Regions from separate parts of the Sphingomonas arantia genome, predicted to be linked through region 3. Evidence: predicted binding sites of a transcription regulator. Region 3 holds the regulator's gene; each other region holds the start of a gene.
What was found. The regulator LexA, encoded in region 3, represses DNA repair genes until DNA is damaged. The targets are predictions, from matches to a motif close to GTTCCNCNCTTGTTCT.
Positions count from the first base shown of each region.

Region 1: radA (DNA repair protein RadA) is a predicted target of LexA. The motif match lies at 2,872-2,887, and genes of this name have one in related genera.
Region 2: ACFSGX_RS07985 (ATP-dependent helicase) is a predicted target of LexA. The motif match lies at 3,198-3,213, and genes of this name have one in related genera.

Region 1 covers NZ_JBHUGS010000002.1:434,560-439,336, reverse strand. Annotated here, with positions in the region: gene pyrF (orotidine-5'-phosphate decarboxylase) at 1-55, opposite strand, end outside; gene ACFSGX_RS07790 (hypothetical protein) at 52-423, opposite strand; gene ACFSGX_RS07785 (patatin-like protein) at 514-2,775, opposite strand; gene radA (DNA repair protein RadA) at 2,901-4,274, shown strand; gene ACFSGX_RS07775 (CvpA family protein) at 4,285-4,777, shown strand, end outside.
Region 2 covers NZ_JBHUGS010000002.1:470,000-474,776, forward strand. Annotated here, with positions in the region: gene ACFSGX_RS07965 (AmpG family muropeptide MFS transporter) at 1-513, opposite strand, end outside; gene ACFSGX_RS07970 (response regulator) at 818-1,234, opposite strand; gene ACFSGX_RS07975 (pseudouridine synthase) at 1,353-2,192, shown strand; gene rsmD (16S rRNA (guanine(966)-N(2))-methyltransferase RsmD) at 2,380-3,003, shown strand; gene ACFSGX_RS07985 (ATP-dependent helicase) at 3,217-4,777, shown strand, end outside.
Region 3 covers NZ_JBHUGS010000003.1:10,589-15,365, forward strand. Annotated here, with positions in the region: gene trpC (indole-3-glycerol phosphate synthase TrpC) at 1-584, shown strand, start outside; gene moaC (cyclic pyranopterin monophosphate synthase MoaC) at 581-1,051, shown strand; gene ACFSGX_RS11530 (molybdopterin molybdotransferase MoeA) at 1,260-2,444, shown strand; gene lexA (transcriptional repressor LexA) at 2,502-3,185, shown strand; gene ACFSGX_RS11540 (ComEC/Rec2 family competence protein) at 3,762-4,777, opposite strand, start outside.

The DNA of each region.
Region 1 (4,777 bases), on a different contig from region 3:
CCTTCGCACGGGCAAGGTCCGTCGTGTCGAGCGCGACATAGATGCAGCCGCTCATGCCGGTGACCCCGGGATCAGCGGCGGTGCGGGCGGGGGCGGGGAGTATGCGGTCGGCATCGCCACGTCGACCGGATCCGGAAACAACGGCTCGCGCGTCGCGGCGGGCGTCGCGGCGGCCGGGCGCAGTTCCGCGATCGTCCGTTCCGCGCTGTCCAGCCGGCGGCGCAGGCGCCAGCGACTGGCATGGTACAGGATCGTCGGCGGCACGACGCCGACCAGGTAGGCGAGCAGCAGCAGCACCGGCAGCTTCACGTCCGCCACGATGCCGCCCCACAGGTTCACCTGCGCCGTCGTCCAGTTCTTCGTCGCGAAGATCACCGCGATCACCGCGAGCACCACCCAGAACAGGGTTCTCAGGAATTGCATGGCATCGCCCTCCGCGTCATGCCGCTTCTTCTACGGCGATGCCGCGCCAGAACAAGAGGGCGCGCAAGCGGGCGGGGGAGAGGTGGCCCTTCACCCGATCTCGCGCTCCAGGGTCGCGAACAGCTCGGGGATCGCCGTCAACCGCCCGCGCTCCTCCGCCAGCACCGCACGGAACGCCCGCGTCTTCAGCAGCGCGACATGCCCCGGCGGCAATGTCGTCCCGGCGGGCAGCGTGGAGATCAGAATGTCCACCAGCCGGTCGATCCCGTGCAGCCGCCCCCAAAGATAGTCGTTCTCGCGCCACGCCCGGCTGAAGAACGCGCCGAAACTGTTGAACGCGATCCCCTTCAGCGTCGCCTCCGCCCCGCCGGCGCGGATCGCGCTCGCGTCGTCGGGCGCGATCCGGTCGACCTTCACCGGGTTGAACTCGTCGCGGTGGTCGCCGCGCAGCAGCGGCAGCGTCGCGATGTCGTAGAAAGGAAAGCCGAGATAGGCGAGCAGGATACGCCGCCGCTCGGGCCGCGGCAGGGGCAGCAGCGCGGCGCACAGTGTGGCGTCGGCGCGGTCGTCGATCGCGCGCAGGTCGGTCGCATCGGCCAGCGCCGCCAACGCCGCAGCGGGATCGTCCAGCACGTCCGCCATGTCGCGCAGCTTCGGCGCACGCTGGTCCAGATAGGGAGCGAGCGCCGCGAACAACGCGCTGCGCATCGCCTCGATCAGGTCCGCCGGGCAACCGGGCGGCGGTACGTCCGGCACCTGTTCCGCCACGAACCGCAGCCGCCGCACGCGGAACTCCAGGTCGTGCGCGCGCATGAACTGGACGAACGCCGCATCGTCCGCGCCCGGCCCGGCGATCCCGACCGCGCGGACATGCGTCCACAACGCCACGCGCACCGCATCGCGATCCTGCGCACCGCCCTCCGCGAACAGGGTTGCCAGCCGGTCTATCACCGACGCCAGCTTCAGATGACCGTAACCCGCAAAGGTGAACCCTGCGCGCTTCACCGCCAGCATGTTGGCCTTCGCCCGCCACCCCGCGATCCGCGCCGGCGTCGGCCGCGTCAGGAAGATCGTGCCCCCCAGCGCATCGTCGATCGCGGCCTCCACCTCCGGGCGTACCGCGGCGATCGTAGCGGCGGCATCTGCAATCCGCGCGGACCGCGCCGCGATCGCCTCCAGATTGTCGCGGATCGGCTGTTCGCGCGGAATGTCGGACATCGCGCCCAATATGGTCTGGAAGAAACCTGGCGGCTCGATGCCGTCGCCACCGGTCATGTGGACCGAGCGGATATTGGGTTTCGGATCGATATAGACGAAGCGCCGGTCCACCTCGCGCGCCGCCGGCCGGTTGCGCAACGCCTCGATCGCCGGGCGGAACGGCGCGTTGCTCAGCACCGATCCGTCGATCAGCACCGCGCTCTCCACCGCGTCGATCGCCGCCAGCCGGGGCAGGGCGCGCGTCAGGAACGCACCACGCCCCGGCCAGTCCTGCCCGCGCTCCGCCAGCACCGCATCCAACTCGCCCACCGTGAACGGCGGGAACGCCCCCGGAAAACTCGCCGTCGCACGCCCCGCGAACACCAGCGCCGGGATCTCGCCGAGCCCCGCACCATCCTCATCACGTGTCGAGAAAGCCAGCGTAAGGCGATGTTCCGTCTCGACAATCTCCGGCGGCGAATGCAGCGTGAGCCGCTCCGGATGCCCGCGGAAATCGGTGACCGTCACGAACAGGTCGAGCGGGTGCCCGTCGGGTAGCAGCGACCGCCCGTCACCCGTGCCCGCCATCGCCCCCATCGCGTCGAGCAGCAGCGTCGTGAACCGCGCACCCCCGAACGGCGGCGCGAACCACCGCGCCTGCACGAACTGGATCAGCTTCGCGCGCACCTCCGCCTGCACCGCCGGGTCCAGCGTCTCGGTCGCCGCGCGCCCGGCGGCATAACGCGCGAGCGGCGACGCCCACAGCCGCGACAGCCGCTTCGATATCGCGCCGGCTGGCCGGTCGTCCGCCATTAGCCGGTCGACATCCGCATTGTTCAGCCACAGGTCGGTCAGCGGATCCAGCGACTGCCCGGTCGCGATCGCCTGGCCCAGGAAGATCCCGTTGATCCCGCCCGCGCTCGCCCCCGCGACGATATCGACCAGCACGCGCAACCGCGTGCCGGTCGCCGCCTCGATCTCGCCGATCAGGTCGCGGTACACCGCCTCGCTCGCGCCATCCGCCGCCTCGCCCGCATGATAGGCGCGGCTCGCGCGGGCGAGATGCCAGATCTCGCGCGTGATGCCGTGCATGTACACCGCCAGGCTGATCCCGCCGTAGCAGACCAGCGCCAGCCTCAGTTCCTTCTCCCGCATGACCGGCAAGGTGGCACGCCGCGTGCCTGAGCGAAAGTGCCTCGACCGCACCGCGCCACGCGGTCAGGACTGGAAACCCGTCCCGTTCCCCGCTACGTTCCTATTTCGTTCCAACTGGAGTTTGCATGGCCAAGCCGCAGAAGCGTTATGTCTGCCAATCCTGCGGGGCGGTGGCGAACAAGTGGCAGGGGCAGTGCGTCGACTGCCTGCAATGGAACACGCTGGTCGAGGATGCGGGCGGGGCCAAGACGCCTTTCTCCGCCAAGCACAACCTGCGCGGCGGCGGCAACCTCGTCATGATGTCCGCGCTCGACACCGACGTCGCGCTGCCCGAACGGATGCCGACCGGAATCGCCGAGTTCGACCGTGCGCTCGGCGGCGGGTTCGTGGCCGGGTCCGCCACGCTGATCGGCGGTGATCCGGGCATCGGCAAGTCGACGCTGCTCCTACAGGCCGCGGCGAAACTCGCGCTGGCCGGCAAGTCGGTCGCCTATGTCTCGGGCGAGGAAGCCGCCGATCAGGTCCGGCTTCGCGCCCGCCGGTTGGGTTGCGGCAACGCGCCGGTGCAGCTCGGCGCGGCGACCTCGGTCCGCGATATCCTCACCACGCTGGAACGCGCCGAGGCGCCCGACATGCTCGTCATCGACTCGATCCAGACGATGCACAGCGACCTGATCGAGGGTGCGCCCGGCACGGTCAGCCAGGTCCGCGCGTCTGCCCACGAACTGGTCCGCTATGCCAAGGAAAGCGGCTGCGCGCTCGTGCTCGTCGGCCATGTGACCAAGGATGGATCGATCGCCGGCCCGCGTGTGCTCGAACATATGGTCGACACCGTGCTGTCGTTCGAAGGCGAACGCAGCCACCAGTACCGCATCCTGCGCGCCATCAAGAACCGCTTCGGCGGCACCGACGAGATCGGCGTGTTCGCGATGGCCGAGGCCGGGCTGGACGAAGTCTCGAACCCGTCCGCTTTGTTCCTCACGACGCGCGGCGAATCGGTGTCCGGCGCGGCGGTGTTCCCGGCGATGGAGGGCACGCGCCCCGTGCTGGTCGAAATCCAGGCACTCGTCGTGCGGCTCGCCTCCGGCGCCACCCCGCGCCGCGCGGTCGTAGGCTGGGATTCGGGGCGGCTCGCCATGATTTTGGCCGTGCTAGAGGCGCGCTGCGGGCTCAGTTTCTCGACCGCCGAGGTCTATCTCAACATCGCCGGCGGCTACCGCGTCATCGATCCCGCCGCCGACCTGGCGGTTGCGGCCGCGCTCGTCTCGGCGTTGGCGGAACAGCCGATCCCGTCCGAAATGGTCGCGTTCGGCGAGGTGTCGCTGTCCGGCGAGGTCCGCCCCGTGGCCCATGGTGGGCTGCGGCTGAAGGAGGCCGCCAAGCTCGGTTTCACCCAGGCGCTCGTGCCCGCGTCGCTGGCGGAGGCGCCCTCCGGCCTGTCGATGCGCGGCTACTCGACGCTCGCCGCCCTCGTTGACCGGCTGCTGGGTCGGGGTTAGCGGTAGGCGCATGCCAGCGCTCACCGCCCTCGATATCGTCGTGATCCTGCTCGTCGGCGGCGGCGCGGTTCTCGGCATCCTGCGCGGCTTCGTGACCGAAGTGCTTTCGCTGTTCGCCTGGGTCGCCGCGATCCTGGCACTCAAATTCTTCCATCCCGCGCTGGCCGAGTTGCTCGTCGGCCCGGTCGGCACGCGCGCCGGGGCCTCCGTCCTTGCCTTTGCGCTGATCTTCCTCGTCGTGTTCGCCGGCGGCAAACTCGTCGCCCGCGCGCTCGGCCGCCGGACGCGACAATCGGTCCTCGGCCCGCTCGACCGCCTGCTCGGCTTCGGCTTCGGCGCTCTGAAAGGCCTGATCGGCGCGACCTTGCTCTTCCTGGCCGTAACGCTGGTCTACGACACGCTCTACGGCGGTGCCGCAACCCGCCCCGACTGGATCCGCGACTCTCGCAGCTATTCTCTCCTCAACGCGAGCGGCAAGGCGATCGTGGACTATGTCGCCGCCC
Region 2 (4,777 bases), on a different contig from region 3:
GCCGGCCGCCACCGACCCGATCCGCCAACCATATTGCGACATGCCCGCGCCGACGCCCAACTGGCGCGGTTTGAGGAGTTCGATCCGGTACGCGTCGATCACGATGTCGAACGTCGCACCGGCCAGCCCCAGCAGGACCGCAGCCTGCGCCGTGGCGATCAGGCTGGCGGACGGATCGACGATCGCGAGGTTGAGGACGGCGGCGATCACGAGCACGCCGGCCAGCAGCATCCACGAAACCCGCTGTCCCAATCGGCCGATGACGGGCAACCGGACTCCGTCGACAGCCCAAGCCCACAGCGGCTTCAGATTGTAGACGAGAAAGGCCAGCGTGAACGCGGTCACGCTTTTCTTGTCGATCCCGTCCTGCGCCAGCCGCGTGGTGAGCGTCGCGCCGATCATCGCGAAGGGGAAACCCGACGACATGCCCAGGAAAAAGGCCGCGACTGGCCCGGCCTCAAGATAAGGACGGATCGCGGCCAGCGGGCCTTCGAAGCGGGGGGTCACTGTCATCAGGCGACCATAACGACGCGGCTCCGATCGGCTACTGGAATTTCAGTTGCCGCGGCGACCAGATTCGGTGCGCATGGAGCATCCAGCGCAAGTCACGACACGCCCGTACCGTCGGCAACCGCGGCGGTACGGGGCCTGCCTATAGGCTAAAAGGCTCGACGTGCATCGCCCAGCCGCGAACGTGACATCCGCCGTTCTCCCCCGCGTAGGCCGCGGGTCCGAGGCCTTGAACGGCAGCGCGCTTGGCGCTGGTCCCCCGCCTACGCGGGGGAACCGGGATTCATCGGGTGAATGTCGACCCGTCCTAGAACAGGTCGAGTCCCGGCGGCGGGCGCTTGACTGTGCGACCGGCGATCTTGGCATCGACGGCATCGATCGCGGCGACCAGTTCGCGCGGGTTGTAGGGCTTGTTGAGCACGCCGAGCGCAAGGCCGCGTGCCTCGGGCGGGCATTGCCCGGTCACGAACAGCAGCGGGATCTTGCGTTCGCGCGCCGCGCGCGCGACGTCCAGCCCGCTGCCGTCCGACAGGCTGATGTCGGCCAGCACGAGGTGCAGTTCCTCGCCGTCGATATAGCCCAGTGCTTCTTCCACGCGGTCCACCGTCGCGACGATGTCGAACCCGGCGTCGCGCAGGAACAGTTCGTTGTCGAACGCGACGAGCGGCTCGTCCTCGACGATGAGGATTCGCTGAATCGAGCGTTTGCGCTTGCCGAAAAGCATTTGACCGTTACGCCCCCACACGAGTCCCGCCGTAAGTTGATCAGACGGTCTGGCGGATGTTTCGGTTCCGGTTTATTTCCGGCTTTTATACCCGTTTCCAGATCGGACGACCTGACCCTTGCGTACTCCCCGCCGCCCCGGCCCCGCGGCACCCGTTCCGCCCACCGCAACCCCCTCCGCGCCGCCCCCGCCCAAGCCCGCGCGCGAACCCGATCGCGCGTTGAAGAAGCAGGCCGGCGACCCGCAACGCATCGCGAAACTGCTGGCGCGTGCCGGCGTGGCATCGCGGCGCGAGATCGAGCGAATGATCGACGAACGGCGCATCGCGATCGACGGCGTGGCGATCGAGACGCCCGCGACGATCCTGACCTCGCTCCACGGTGTGACGGTGGACGGCAAGCAGGTGAACGCGCCCGCGCCCACCCGGCTGTTCCGCTATCACAAGCCCGCCGGCCTGCTAACCGCCGAGCGCGACCCCAAGGGGCGGCCGACGATCTACGACAAGCTGCCCGAGGGGCTGCCGCGGCTGGTGCCGGTCGGGCGGCTCGATCTCAATACCGAGGGGCTGTTGCTGATGACCACCGACGGTGGGCTGAAGCGCCAGCTGGAACTGCCCGCAACGGGTGTCGAGCGAACGTACCGCGCCCGCGTGTTCGGCGACATCAGCCAGAAGCAGCTCGAGGAGCTGATCCACGGGATCGAGATCGAGGGCATCCGCTACGGTTCGATCGACGCGAACCTGGAACGCCGCACCGGCCGCAACGGCTGGGTCGAGATGCGCCTGCGCGAGGGCAAGAACCGCGAGGTCCGGCGCGTGCTGGAGTTTCTGGGGCTGCAAGTCAGCCGGCTGATCCGGACGAGCTATGGACCGTTTCCGCTGGATGACCTGCCGGCGGGGTATGTGGACGAGATCAAGCAGCATGATCTCGTCGCGTTTAGGAAGACGTTGAAGGACTAGCCTTCGCTTCGACCACCCCTAACCCCGTTTGGTTCGAGCTTGTCGAGAACTATGCACAACGTTCTTGACAAGCTCGAACCGAACCGGGTGGGGTTTTGTGATCGCGCTGTTCTCGACAGGCTCGAACCGAACGGTTTAGGGGGTGTCGTGACGCACCTCGTTGCATTCATCATCGGATATCACACCCATGCGCATCATCGCCGGCAGCTGGCGCGGCCGTTCCATCGTATCGCCCAAGGGGGACGACACGCGGCCGACGTCGGACCGGACGCGCGAGGCGCTGTTCTCGATGCTTGCCAGCCGGTTCGGCAGTTTCGAGGGCGTGCGCGTGCTCGACCTGTTCGCCGGGACCGGTGCGCTGGGGCTGGAGGCGCTGTCGCGCGGGGCGGCCTATGCGACGTTCGTAGAGCGCGAGCGGCAGGCGCTCGACGTGCTGAAGGTCAATGTCGCCAAGCTCGCCGCGCCGGGCACGACCGATATCCGCGGCCAGGGGGTCGAGGCGCTCGGGCCGCTCTACGGACCGCGGTACGATCTGGTGCTGATCGACCCGCCCTATCTGTCGGGCGGCGGCGGCGCGTTGCTCGAACGGCTGGCGCGGCTCGGCTGGTTCGCGCCGGGTGCGCTGGTGTCGGTCGAGACGGGCAAGGCGGAGGTCGTGGCGGCCAAGGGGTTCGAGCAGGATACGGACCGTGTGCATGGGAAGGCCAAGCTGACCTTGCTGCGCTGGGTTGGGGGTGATGACGGTGCGGTTGTTGCGAAGGTTGAGGCAGTCGAGGAAGACGATGTTGCTGAGGACGAGGCCAAGGACTGACCGCGAACGCCTTTAGCCCCTCTCCTTCAGGGGAGGGGTTGGGGTGGGGCTGACCTCCTCAAGCCGGTGAGGTTGTGGGTGTGGTGCTGTTGCCCCCACCCCAACCCCTCCCCTGAAGGAGAGGGGCTTTCTGTTTCGCGTGCGTTTGCGGCCCGTCTCGCACCAACCCCAACAAACTTGCCCCCGCGGCCCGCGTTCCCTACCTGTTCGCGGGTGAACCAGCCGCTTTCCCCCTCGCCCGCCGATCCCGCCTATCTGCGCGGGTTGAACCCGCCGCAGCGGGAGGCGGTGTTGACGACCGAGGGCCCGGTGCTCGTGCTAGCCGGTGCGGGGACTGGCAAGACCTCCGCCCTCACCGCGAGACTCGCGCATCTGGTCGCGACGCGGCGGGCCTGGCCGTCGGAGATCCTGGCCGTGACCTTCACCAACAAGGCGGCGCGCGAGATGCGCGAGCGGATCGGGCGGATCCTGGGCGATGCTGTGGAAGGCATGCCGTGGCTCGGCACGTTCCACTCGATCGCGGCCAAGATGCTGCGCCGTCATGCCGAACTCGTCGGGTTGCAGAGCAATTTCACGATCCTCGACACCGACGACCAGCTGCGCCTGCTGAAACAGCTGATCGTGGCGGCCGAGATCGACGAGAAGCGCTGGACCCCGCGGATGCTCGCCGGGCTGATCGACCGCTGGAAGAACAAGGGCTGGGTGCCGGCCGATATCGACGCCGCGGAGTCCGAGGCGTTCGCCAACGGGCGCGGGGCGGAGCTGTACGCCGCCTATCAGGCGCGGCTGCGGGGCGTGAACGCGTGCGATTTCGGCGACCTGCTGCTCCACATGCTCGTCATCCTGAAGACGAATCGCGACGTTCTGGAACTGTATCAGCAGCGCTTCAAATATGTGCTGGTCGACGAATATCAGGACACCAACAGCAGCCAGTATCTCTGGCTGCGGCTGATCGCGCAGGAGCGGCGCAACCTGTGCTGCGTGGGGGACGACGACCAGTCGATCTATTCCTGGCGCGGCGCGCAGGTGGAGAACATCCTGCGGTTCGAGAAGGATTTCCCGGGCGCGGCGATCATCAAGCTGGAACAGAATTACCGGTCCACGCCGCATATCCTGGCCGCCGCATCCGGCGTGATCGCGCATAATGGCGGGCGGCTGGGCAAGACATTGTGGACGCAGGAGGCGCAGGGCGATCCGGTCAAGGTCGTCGGCGTGTGGGACGGGCCGGAGGAGGCGCGCCGCATCGCCGAGGAGATCGAGGGGCATCAGCGCGGGGGTGGCACGCTCGACCAGGTCGCGATCCTGGTCCGTGCGCAGTTCCAGACGCGCGAGCTGGAAGACCGCTTCATCGCGATCGGCATGCCGTACCGCATCGTCGGCGGCTTCCGCTTCTACGAACGCGCCGAGATCCGCGACGCGCTTGCCTATCTGCGCGTGATCAGCCAGCCGGCGGATGACCTGGCGTTCGAACGGATCGTCAACGTGCCGAAGCGCGGCCTGGGCGACAAGGCTGTGGCCAAGATCCACATGGTGGCGCGTGCGCAGGGGCTGCCGCTGTCCTATGCGGCCGCGCGGCTGCTCGACACGGACGAGCTGACCGGGGCGGCGCGCAAGTCGCTGGGCAATCTGGTCGGCGATATCGCCCGCTGGCGGGACCGGCTCGGGTCGCTCGGCCATGCGGAGCTGGCGCGGCAGATGCTCGACGAGAGCGGCTATACCGCGATGCTGCAGGCGGATCGATCGGCGGAGGCGGCCGGGCGGCTGGAGAACCTGA
Region 3 (4,777 bases):
TCCGCGCCGATTTCGATCCCCCGGCCCACGCCCGCGCCTATGCCGCAGGCGGGGCCGCCTGCCTCTCGGTCCTGACCGACCGGCCCTATTTCCAGGGCGACGACGCCTATCTCGTCGCCGCCCGCGCCGCCGTGACGATCCCGGCGCTGCGCAAGGATTTCATGGTCGACCCGTGGCAGGTCGCCGAAGCCCGCGCGCTCGGGGCCGACGCCATCCTCATCATCGTCGCCGCGCTCGACGACGCACAAATGGCCGAAATCGAGTCCGCCGCGATCGACCACGGCATGGACGTGCTGGTCGAGGTTCACGACCGCACCGAACTCGATCGCGCGCTGGTGCTGCGCAGCCGGCTGATCGGCGTCAACAACCGCGACCTGCGCGACTTCTCGGTCGATCTGGCGCGCACCGAGGAACTGGCCGCTCACGTCCCCGCCGGCACCACTTTGGTCGCCGAAAGCGGCATCACCGGCCCGGCGGATATCACCCGCCTCGCCGCGCACGGCGTCCGCTGTTTCCTCGTCGGCGAAACGCTCATGCGCCATGCCGACGTCGAATCGGCGACCCGCGCGTTGCTGACCCCATGACCACGCTCACCCATCTCGACGACCGCGGCGCCGCCCGCATGGTCGACGTCACCGCAAAGCCCGACACCCGCCGCTCCGCCACCGCCAGCGGCCACATCGCGATCGCCGCGCCCGCGCTGGCCGCGATCCGCGACGGCGCGGTGGCGAAGGGCGACGTTCTGGCCGTCGCGCGCATCGCCGGCATCATGGCCGCCAAGCGCGCCTCCGACCTCATCCCGCTCTGCCACCCGCTCCCGATCGGCGGCGTCACGGTCGACCTTGCACTGGCGGAGGGGGGCATAACCGTCACCGCTACCGTCGTGACCACGCACGGCACCGGCGTGGAGATGGAAGCCATGACCGCCGTCTCGGTCGCGCTCCTGACCATCTACGACATGGCCAAGGCCCTCGACCGCGGCATGACCATCGGCAACGTCCGCCTCCTCGCCAAATCCGGCGGCCGCTCCGGCGACTGGCATGCGGAATGATTGCGCGTCGCCAAGGCTCCGTTCGGTTTGAGCCCGGCGTTAACGACACCCAAAGCCACACGCCTCCCATCCCCCCCGTTCGGTTCGAGCTTGTCGAGAACGGGTCACCACCCACCGCGCCGTTTGGTTCGAGCCTGCCGAGAACCCTGCGCGAAGTTCTCGACAGGCTCGAACCAAACGGCGTGTCACGTCACGGGGCTGCCCAAGCATGACCCTCCTCCCCGTACCCGAGGCCCTCGCCCGCCTGCTCGCCCTCGCCCCCGCGCCTGAGACCGAACAGGCCCCGCTGCTCGCGGCACTCGGCCGCACGCTCACCGCCCCGATCCACGCGGTCCGCACCCAGCCCGCGGCCGATCTGTCCGCGATGGACGGCTACGCACTCCGCTTCGCCGAACTCGGCCAGCCGCTGACCGTGGTGGGCGAGGCCTCTGCCGGCGCCGCCCCCTTCGCCATCCATCCGGGCCAAGCCGCCCGGATCTTCACCGGCGCCGCCGTTCCGCAAGGCGCCGACGTCATCCTGGTCCAGGAGGAAGCCGCGCGCGACGGCGACCGCCTGACCCTCAACGGCGAAGGTCCCCCCGCCCCCGGCGCGCACATCCGCCGCAAGGGCTATGATTTCTCCGCGGGCGAGCAACTGATCCCCGCCGGCACCGTCGTCACCGCCGCCGTCATCGCGCTCGCCGCCGCCGCCGGCCATGCGACGCTACCCGTCCCGCGCCGCCCGCGCATCATCATCCTGTCCACCGGCAACGAACTGGTCCTGCCCGGCCAGCCCGTCACCGGCGTCCAGCTGCCCTCCTCCAACGCCCCGATGCTCGCCGCGCTGCTGGCGCGCCTGCCCGTCGACGTCGAGGATCGCGGCATCGTGCGCGACGATCTCGCCACAATCACCGACGCCTTCCGCGACGCCGCCCGGACCGCCGACATCATCGTCACCACCGGCGGTGCCTCGGTCGGCGATCACGATCTCGTCCGCCCGGCGCTGATCGCCGCGGGGGCGGAGATCGACTTCTGGCGGATCGCGCTCCGCCCCGGCAAGCCGCTGCTCGCCGGTCACATCGGCAAGACCATCGCGCTCGGCCTCCCCGGCAATCCCGGATCCGCCTATGTCACCGCGCTCCTGTTCCTGCTGCCGCTCGCGGCGCGCTGCGCGGGTGCGGAACATCTGCTGCCACAACCGCACGACATGCGGCTCGCCGCCCCCCTCCCCGCCACCGGCCCGCGCCGCGACTATGTCCGCGCCTTCACGCGCGACGGGCAAGCGCATCCCATCCTGGGCCAGGACAGCGCCGCCCTCCGCCGTCTGCCCGAGGCGGACCTGCTTATCCTGCGCGAGGCGCAGAGTTCGCCCGTGGACGCCGGCACCGTTGTCACAACGATTCGCATCGCTTGACAGCACCGTATACTGTTCCTACACGTTCCCCGTTCGTTCCTTCGAAGGGGTCCTGCGATGCTCACGCGCAAGCAGCACGAGTTGCTCAGTTTCATCAGCGACCGTCTTGGTGAAACCGGCGTATCCCCCTCGTTCGAGGAGATGAAGGAGGCGCTCGACCTGAAATCCAAGTCCGGCGTCCACCGGCTGGTCAGCGCGCTCGAGGAACGCAACTTCATCCGCCGCCTCCCCAACCGCGCTCGCGCGCTGGAGGTGATGCGCCTGCCCGAAGGCATGAAGTCGCTCGCCCCCACGCCGCGCCCCGCCGCCGCCGCGCCGGCCGCACCGCGCGCACCGATGCCGGTGCTGGCCGCCGCCAACGACGTGCTCGAAATCCCGCTCCACGGCCGCATCGCCGCCGGCGTGCCCATCGAGGCGATCGAGGGCCAGACCATGCTCTCCGTCCCCGCCGCCTTGCTCGGCCCCGGCGAACATTATGCGCTGGAGGTCTCGGGCGATTCGATGGTCGAAGCCGGCATCCTCGACGGCGACTACGCACTCGTCCGCCGCCAGGAACAGGCGCACGAAGGCGACATCGTCGTGGCGCTCGTCCACGAACACGAAGCCACCCTCAAATATTGGCGCCACGAAGGCGGCATGGTCCGCCTCGACCCCGCCAACCGCGCCTACGACCCTCAACGCTACGCCCCCGACGAAGTCCGCGTCCAGGGCCGCCTTGCGGGCCTGCTGCGGCGCTACTGAAGCTAACGGTGGGTCGGGCAGAAGGCGCGAACCGCGGCTGATAAGTCTTGCGAGGGCGGCAGGCCGGGAGGGCGCGCCAACCGCCTCCCGTTCGGTTCGAGCCTGTCGAGAACCCTGTGCACACGAGATACGCGACCTACCGAAGCGGCACCGCTCCCCACGCCCCCTGCCACCCGCCGCCCCCAACCCCGTCCATCCCGAGCGAAGTCGAGGGGCCCCGTCGAGCGCAGTCGAGAAGCCAACGGTACCTCCGGCACAACGCTTGCAGGAAACGATAGGCCGGTCGGGCTCGAAGCCCACAAAGGCGCGTACGATTGTTGTGATGCGGAAAGGGCAGGGCAACCGACCGGCTTAGCCTCGCTGACCCCGCCAAAACCCGTTCGTGCTGAGTAGAGACCGAGTAGCGCCCACGGCGCGTATCGAGGCCTCGCATCGAAGCATGGTCCCAAACGCAGGGCAGATCCTTCGATATGGGCCTTCGACTGCGCTCAGTCCCTACTCAGGACAAACGGGTAGAGTCGCGGAGCCGTGCTTAGCTCGCGGAGCCAAGCATCCAGTATCATGACGCCAAACCGATCACCGCCCTGGCCTCTCAACATCGTTACTGATCACCCGACCCGACCGCCGCTCCGAATCGCGAGGTCGCGCGGTTCCACCCGACCAAACCGCAGCTCTCTGCCCAAACCGGCCAGCACCCCGCCGCCCATAACGCTTCCGCACCACCACCGCCGGCACCCAGGGATGCGCATCCCCCGCCTGCCGTACGGTCCGCACCGCCCCACGCTCCAGGTCGATCGCCAGCCCCCCGGTCCGCGCCAGCAACCCGCGATCCGCGCGCAGCCAGCGCGGCCGACACGTCCGCGGCAGATACCGATCGCTCACCACGATATCGGCCGCCCCACACGCCCGGTTCATCTCCCCGATCTCGACCAGATACGCACTCCGCGTCGCGAGCAGCCGCCAAGTCCGCCCACCGCGCACGATGTCCGCCACGCACAGGTCCGCGCTGCACGCCCCGCCCGCCACGCTCTCGAACTCGATCGCCTCGTCGCTCACCCCGGCATTCTCACCGAGCAGGCTGCGCACATAATCCCCCGCCCGCGGCCGCAGCAGCGCGAGCGACACGTCGTCCCCACGCAGCGCCAGATGCCGCCCGTCGCCGGTGACCAGCAGGTCCGGCGCCGGCGTCGCCAGCGCCCACACCGCCCCCAGCACCAGCGGCACCAGCCCCAACCGCCGCACCCATGTCCGCCACAGCGCGATCCACAGCCCACCCGCCACCATCGCCGCATAGGCCCCGTCCGGCATCGCGGGCAGCGCCTGCACCGACCCGGGCGCCGCCGCCACCGCGCGCGCCAGCCACAGCAGCGCATCGGTCGCCAGACCGGCGATCCACCACACCGGCCGCCCCAGCCCGACCGCATCGAGCACCAGCGCCACCGCCTCGGCCGGCATGATGACGAACGTCGTCAGCGGGATCGCGACGATATTGGCCGCCGCGCCGTACAGCCCGGCCTTGTGAAAATGATACAATGCGATCGGCATCAGCGCGATCTCGACCACGATCCCGGTCGCCAGCAGCATCAGCAGCG